DNA from 2 places in the Streptomyces sp. CRCS-T-1 genome. Region 2 is predicted to be linked to the other one. Evidence: riboswitches for the same ligand, from Rfam matches in the RefSeq annotation. Region 2 holds a riboswitch; the other holds the start of a gene.
The links. A riboswitch is a leader RNA that binds a small molecule or an ion and turns the genes downstream of it on or off. The one in region 2 is predicted to bind cobalamin.
Positions count from the first base shown of each region.

Region 1 (3,396 bases), 5.9 Mb from region 2:
CGAGGTACAGCCGGCCGTGCACCATCGGCTCGACCACGTAGTCGTGCATGTCCAGGACGCGCTTCTCGATCAGCCGCCCCTCCGTCAGCGGCGGCACACCGGCCGCCCCGAGGCGCTGCCGCAGCTCCGCCCAGACACGCTCGTGCGGCCAGTTCTCCGGGTCGTCGCCCGGCGGGCACTGGAGGTAGTAGCGGGTCACCTCCGGGCTGCGGGGCATCTGGCCCGCGAAGCCGTGTCCGTGACAGCCGAACAGTACGCAGTCGGCGGACGGCGGGGCCTCGGCGAGCAGCGCCAGCCAGCCGATGCCGTAGTCGTGCCGCGCGATCCGGACCCGCTCCGGCGGCAAGGAGGCCCGCGTCACTCCGCGCGCCCCGTCGCAGCCGGCCACGAAGTCGCAGTGCACGACCCGCTGTTCACCCGTCTCCGGGCAGGTGTACGACACGGACGGCCGGTCGGTGTCGATGTCCTGCACCTCGACGTCCCGGACCCCGAAGCGGATCTCCCCGCCGCGCACGTCGGCGTACTCGCGCACCAGGTCCGTCACCAGCAACGGCTGCGGGTAGACGAAGTGATGACTGCCCGTCATCTCGCCGTAGTGGAACCGGTACCGCTCTCCGTCGAAGCGGAATTCGCACGAGGTGTGCAGCTCGGCGCGGTCCAGCAGGTTCCGGGCGAGGCCCCGCTTCTCCAGGCCCCGTACGGCCCACTCCTCGATGACACCGGCCCGTGGCCGCTGTTCGATGAACTCCCGGGTCTCGGTCTCCAGTACCAGACAGTCCACGGAGGCGGCCCGCAGGATGTTGCCGATCGTCAGCCCGGCGGGACCGGCGCCCACGACGACGACGGGGAAGTGTTGCGGGGCATCGGAGTCGGCAGGGGAGGAGGCGTGGATCATGCGCTCAATTATGAAGGCCCGAGCCGGGGTATCTCGATCGCCGGGCAGCGGTCCATCACCATCTCCAGGCCTGCGGCCCGGGTGCGGTCGTACGCCGCCTCGTCGATGACATCGAGCTGGAACCACACCGCCGCGGCGCCCTTCGCGACCGCCTCGTCCGCGACCGCCCCGGCGAGGTCGCTGTTCACGAACACGTCCACCACGTCCACGTCGAAGGGGATGTCCGCCAGACTCGCGTACCCCCGCTCGCCGTGCACGGTCTCCGCCTTGGGGTGTACGGGCACGACGCGCTTGCCGTAGCGCTGGAGCACGGCTGCTACGCCGTACGCCGCGCGCTGCCGGTTCGACGACAGGCCCACCACGGCCCAGGTGTCGCCGAGCTCGGTGAGGATCCTGCGGAGCGTTGCGTCGTCGCCGTACACCGGCGGCCTCCTAGGGAGTCGCGGAAGAGCTGCTGTCCCGGCAACGACGCAGGGTGCGCTGTGATTCCCCCGGATCCTCCGTGATAGCTTGCCGAGGCCAGTCGAACCCATGTACGTGGGTCAGGGAATCCGGTGCGAATCCGGAACTGACGCGCAGCGGTGAGGGGGACGGGCGGGGCCTCGGCCACTGAACGGCTCGTATGTCGTACGGGAAGGCGCCCCGCACCGGGTGAACCCGAGTCCGAAGACCTGCTGGCGGCCCCCGCGGCCGGCCGGCGGTGGGGGAGCACCGTACGACCGGGCTCCGCGATCGGGCCCTCGACGTCTGAGGACTGGTTTCCTTGCCCCTCGCCCGACCCGCCCGCGCCGCCGTCCTGCTCGCGGCCTGCTCCCTGATCGTGACCGGCTGCGCAGGCTCCGAGTCCCCCGACAAGGCCAAGGCCTCCGCCACCCTCGACAACTGCGGCCGGAAGGTCCGCGTCGACAAGGCGCCCCGGCACGCCGTCTCCCTCAACCAGGGCACCACCGAGATCCTGCTCTCCCTCGGCCTCGCCGACCGAATAGCCGGCACGGCCACCTGGACCGACCCCGTGATGAAGGGACTGGAGAAGGCCAACGCCAAGGTCCCGCGCATCGCCGAGAACAACCCCTCCTTCGAGCGCGTCCTGGACTCCGAGCCCGACTTCGTCGCCGCGTCCTTCGTCTCCACCCTCGGCAAGGGCGGCGTCGCCACCCGCGAGCAGTTCGAGAAGCTCGGCGTGCCCACCTACGTCTCCCCGTCCGACTGCGCCGGCAAGGACAACTCGGGCGGCGGCGACGGCAAGCGCGACAAGCCGCTGGGCATCGACGCCGTCTACGGCGAGGTGCGGGACCTCGCCACCGTGTTCGGCGTGAAGGACCGCGGCGACAAGCTCGTGGCCTCCCTCCAGCAGCGGATGAAGAAGGCCACCCAGGGCGTCGACGCCTCCGACGTCTCCCTCATGTACTGGTTCGCCAACTCCGAGTCGCCCTACCTGGCCGGCTGCTGCGGAGCGCCCGGCATCATGACCCGCGCCCTCGGCGCGAAGAACGTCTTCGACGACACGCACGAGGAGTGGCCGCAGATCAACTGGGAGACGGTCGCCGACCGCAACCCCGACGTCCTCGTCATCGGCGATCTGACCCGCAACTCGGAGACCGCCGAGTCGGCGAAGCGCAAGATCGCCTTCCTGGAGTCCAACCCGGCCACCAAGAACATGGACGCCGTCAAGAACAAGCGGTACGTGCTGCTCAGCGGGCAGGCCATGAACCCGACCATCCGCACGGTCGAGGGCGTGGAGAAGGTCGCGGCAGGACTGCGTGAGTTCGGGCTCGTGAAGTGACCCTCCGCGGACCGGCGCTCGGTGTCGGGGGCGCCCTGCTGCTGGTGGTCTCCGTGGCCCTGGCGATCACCATCGGACCGGCCGACATCCGGGTCGGGGACGTGTGGTCCGTCGTCGCCTCCCACCTCGGGATCGGCAGCTCCGACCTGACGCCGATCCGGGACGGGATCGTCTGGCAGCTGCGGCTGCCGCGCACCCTGCTCGCGGCCGTGTGCGGGGCGGGACTCGCCGTGTGCGGAGCGGTGATGCAGTCGCTGCTGCGCAACCCGCTCGCCGACCCGTTCGTGCTCGGGGTGTCCTCCGGCGCCTCCACCGGCGCGGTCGTCATCGTCGTCCTGGGCGTGGGCGGCGGTGTCGTCTCGGTGTCCGCGGGCGCGTTCCTCGGCGCCCTGGTCTCCTTCGCGCTGGTCCTGCTGCTCAGCCACACCCTCGGCGACACCACCGACCGGGTCGTCCTCGCGGGCGTCGCCGCCATGCAGCTCTTCTCCGCGCTCACCTCCTTCGTCGTGCTGACCGCCGCCGACGCCGAGACGACCCGGGGCGTGCTGTTCTGGCTCCTCGGCTCGCTCGGCGGGGCCGGCTGGACCGATGTGTGGCTGTGCTTCGCCGTCCTGGCCGTGGCACTGGTGGTGTGCCTGTCGTACGCCCGTACCCTCGACGCCTTCGCCTTCGGACAGGACGCGGCCGCCGCGCTCGGGGTGTCCGTGGCCCGCACCCG
Region 1 covers NZ_CP101651.1:7,268,865-7,272,260, forward strand. Annotated here, with positions in the region: gene NNW99_RS32970 (4-hydroxybenzoate 3-monooxygenase) at 1-895, opposite strand, end outside; gene NNW99_RS32975 (CoA-binding protein) at 904-1,317, opposite strand; cobalamin riboswitch at 1,399-1,589, shown strand; gene NNW99_RS32980 (ABC transporter substrate-binding protein) at 1,659-2,678, shown strand; gene NNW99_RS32985 (iron ABC transporter permease) at 2,675-3,396, shown strand, end outside.
Region 1: another riboswitch for cobalamin. It lies ahead of NNW99_RS32980 (ABC transporter substrate-binding protein); the one in region 2 lies ahead of NNW99_RS06105 (ABC transporter substrate-binding protein).

Region 2 (3,396 bases):
CGCGGGTCTGGCGGCCGGGCTGGCCGTGCTGGCGGTCGGCAGCCGGACCGCTCTGCTGGCGGGCGGGGCGCTGATCACCCTGGGCGACATCGTGCTGTTCCTGAAGAACGACCTGGAGGCGCTGCGCCGCAGCCCGCGCTCCGACGCCGTGGTCTTCGGCCAGCAGCGGCTGGCCGCGGGGCTCGGCGCCTGCGCGAGCGGGGTGCTGGGCGGGCAGCTGTACGGCCTCGGCGAAGGCGCCGGGCACACCGGCTGGTTCTGGCTGCTGGCGGCCGCGCAGTGCCTGCTGCTGCCTCCGCTGCTGCTCTTGCTGCGAAGGCACGCCGAGCGGCGAATGCAGGTCCCATCAGACGAAGAAGGAGCACTGAAGCCGCATGACACGGACGGGCGGGTTCCAGGACGATGACTTCTGGACGGAGTTCCACGACTTCCTCTTCTCCGAACAGCGCCACACCCAGGCCGAGGAACTCCTCGGCACCTCTCCCCTGCTGTCCTTCACGCCCGGCGCCCGGGTGCTCGACCTGTGCTGCGGCCCGGGCGTGTTCACCGTGCCGCTCGCCCGGCGCGGCTACGAGGTGACGGGCGTGGACCTCAGCCCGGCCCTGCTGGACCGGGCGCGCAAACGCTCGGCGGACACCGGCACCGACGTCAGCTACGTCCAGGCGGACGCGCGTGAGTTCGAGGCGCCGGGCGGCTTCGACGTCGTACTCAACATGTTCACCTCGTTCGGCTACTTCGAGGACCCCGCCGACAACGCGCGCGTGCTGCGCACCATGTACGACTGCCTGGCCCCCGGCGGCACCCTCGTCCTGGACCTCGCGGGCAAGGAACTGCTGGCCCGCAAGGTCACCCCGCCGAAGGTGGTGACGCGCGGTGAGGACCTGATGGTGCAGACGGACACCGTGCTGGACGACTGGGCGCGGCTGCGCAGCGACTGGGTCCTGGTGCGGGGCGAGCGGGTCACCCGAGCAACGCTGGTGTGGTTCGTGTACAGCGCCGTGGAGCTGCGGCGAATGGCCGAGGAGGCGGGGTTCGGGGGCGTGGAGGTCTTCGGCGGTTTCGACGGCCGGCCCTACGACGAGAACGCCGAGCGGCTGGTGCTGCGGGCGGTCCGGGAGGTGTGACGTGGGCACGGGGCGTGCGGGGCGGGGTCGCACGCCCTGTTGACCGCGACGGCGCGGAACGTACTATCACCAGGTCATCGCCGCGACGGGAGACAGGAAGCCGGTGCGAATCCGGCACGGTCCCGCCACTGTGACCGGGGAGTGCACCCCTTCGACACGCCACCGCGCGAGCGCGGGAAGGCGAGGGGGAACGTCGATCCGGGAGTCAGGACACTGACCCGCCGCGGGCCCGATCCGAGGAGCGCGGACTCCCCAGGAGGCTCTACGTGTCCCACCTGCTCTCCCCTGCCCGCCGCCGGCGCACCACCCTGCGCGGCGCGGCACTCGCCCTGTCGGCGGCGCTGCTCGTCGCCGGCTGCGGCTCGTCGTCCGACAGCACAGACCGGGACGCCAAGGCCTCGGCGCCCGCGGGCTTCCCCGTCACCGTGAACAACTGCGGGGTGAAGACGACGTACGACAAGCCGCCGTCGCGGGTCGTCACCATCCACCAGCACCCGGCGGAACTGATGCTCGCCCTCGGTCTGAAGGACCGCGTGGTCGGCACCGCCTTCCCCGACTCGGCCGTCCTGCCGGAACTGCGCAAGGACTACGAGGCGATACCGGAACTGTCGAAGAAGGAACCGTCCTTCGAGACGGTCCTGGAGGCAGAGCCGGACCTCGTCTACGGCGGCTACGGCAGTGCCTTCGCGGAGAACGAGGGCCGCTCCCGCAAGGCGTTCGCCGACGCCGGCATCGACACCCACCTCAACCGCGAGTACTGCGGCAAGAAGCGGGTCACGATGAAGGACACCTACGACGAGATCCGCACCGTCGGTGAGATCTTCGGTGTCTCCGACCGGGCCGACAAGCTGGTCGCCGACCTGGAGGGCCGGGTCGGCAAGGCGGCCTCCGCCGTCGAGGGCGAGTCCGCGGTACCGGTGTTCGTGTACGACAGCGGCGACAAGACCGCCTTCACCGCGGGCGGCAAGAGCCTCGGCACGGAGATCATCCGGCTGGCCGGCGGCAAGAACGTCTTCGCCGACCTCGACGACGTCTTCGGGGACGTCTCCTGGGAGCAGGTCGTCGAGCGCAAGCCCGAGGTCATCGCCATCTACGACTACGCCGGCGCCGGAAGCGTCGAGCAGAAGAAGAAGTTCCTGCTCTCCCAGCCGGCCCTCGCCGATGTGCCCGCCGTGAAGAACAAGCGGTTCGTCGTCCTGCCGCTGACCGCGACCCTGGTCGGCATCCGCTCCGCGTACGCGGTCGGGGACCTGGCGCGCGGGCTGCACCCCGAGAGCTCCCGGTGACGCAGCCGGCCACCGAGGCGCCCGCGGTGCGACGCCCTGTCCCGCCGGGGCGGCGGACGGGGCGCACCGGCCTGACGGTCACCCTGCTCGTCCTCACCGCCCTGCTCGTCGTCTCCGTCACGGCGGGCCTGGCGATCGGCTCCGTCCAGGTGCCGCCCGGGCAGGTCTGGGGCATCCTGACGCACGCGCTGGGCGCCGGCTGGACGGAGCCGGACTGGTCGGGGGCGCGCGAGACCATCGTGCTGGACGTGCGGGCGCCCCGGGTGCTGCTCGGGGTGGTGACCGGGGCGGGCCTCGCGGTCGTGGGCACCGCCCTGCAGGCCCTGGTGCGCAACCCGCTCGCCGAGCCGTATCTGCTGGGCGTCTCCTCGGGGGCGTCGCTGGGCGCGGTGTCGGTGATCGTGTTCGGGGTGAGCGTGTTCGGGCCGGTGTCGCTGTCGGCCGCCGCGTTCCTGGGCGCGCTGGGCGCGCTGCTGCTCGTCTACGCCACCGCCCGGACCGGCGGACGCATCACCTCCGTACGGCTCGTGCTGTCCGGGGTGGCGATCGCGGCGGTGCTCACCGCGCTGCTGGATCTGCTGCTGCTGACCACCGACCGGGGCAACGAGGCCCGTGCGGTGCTCGCCTGGACCCTCGGCGGCCTCGGCGGCGTCAACTGGGACACGCTGTGGCTGCCGAGCCTGGCGACGCTGCTGGGCGTCGGCGTGCTCATGGTGCAGTCCCGGAATCTGAACCTGCTGCTGGCGGGCGAGGAGGCCGCGACCACGATGGGGCTGGACGTGGCCCGGTTCCGGGCCCGGATGTTCGTACTGGTCTCCCTCGTGACGGGCGTGCTGGTCGCGGCGGCCGGGCCGATCGGCTTCGTCGGTCTGATGCTGCCGCACATCGTGCGGCTGTTCGTCGGCGGCGACCATCGCCGGGTCCTGCCGACGGCCGCGCTCGGCGGGGCGGTGTTCCTCGTCTGGGCCGATGTCGCCGCGCGCACG
Region 2 covers NZ_CP101651.1:1,368,134-1,371,529, forward strand. Annotated here, with positions in the region: gene NNW99_RS06095 (MFS transporter) at 1-406, shown strand, start outside; gene NNW99_RS06100 (class I SAM-dependent methyltransferase) at 375-1,124, shown strand; cobalamin riboswitch at 1,217-1,340, shown strand; gene NNW99_RS06105 (ABC transporter substrate-binding protein) at 1,400-2,410, shown strand; gene NNW99_RS06110 (iron ABC transporter permease) at 2,407-3,396, shown strand, end outside.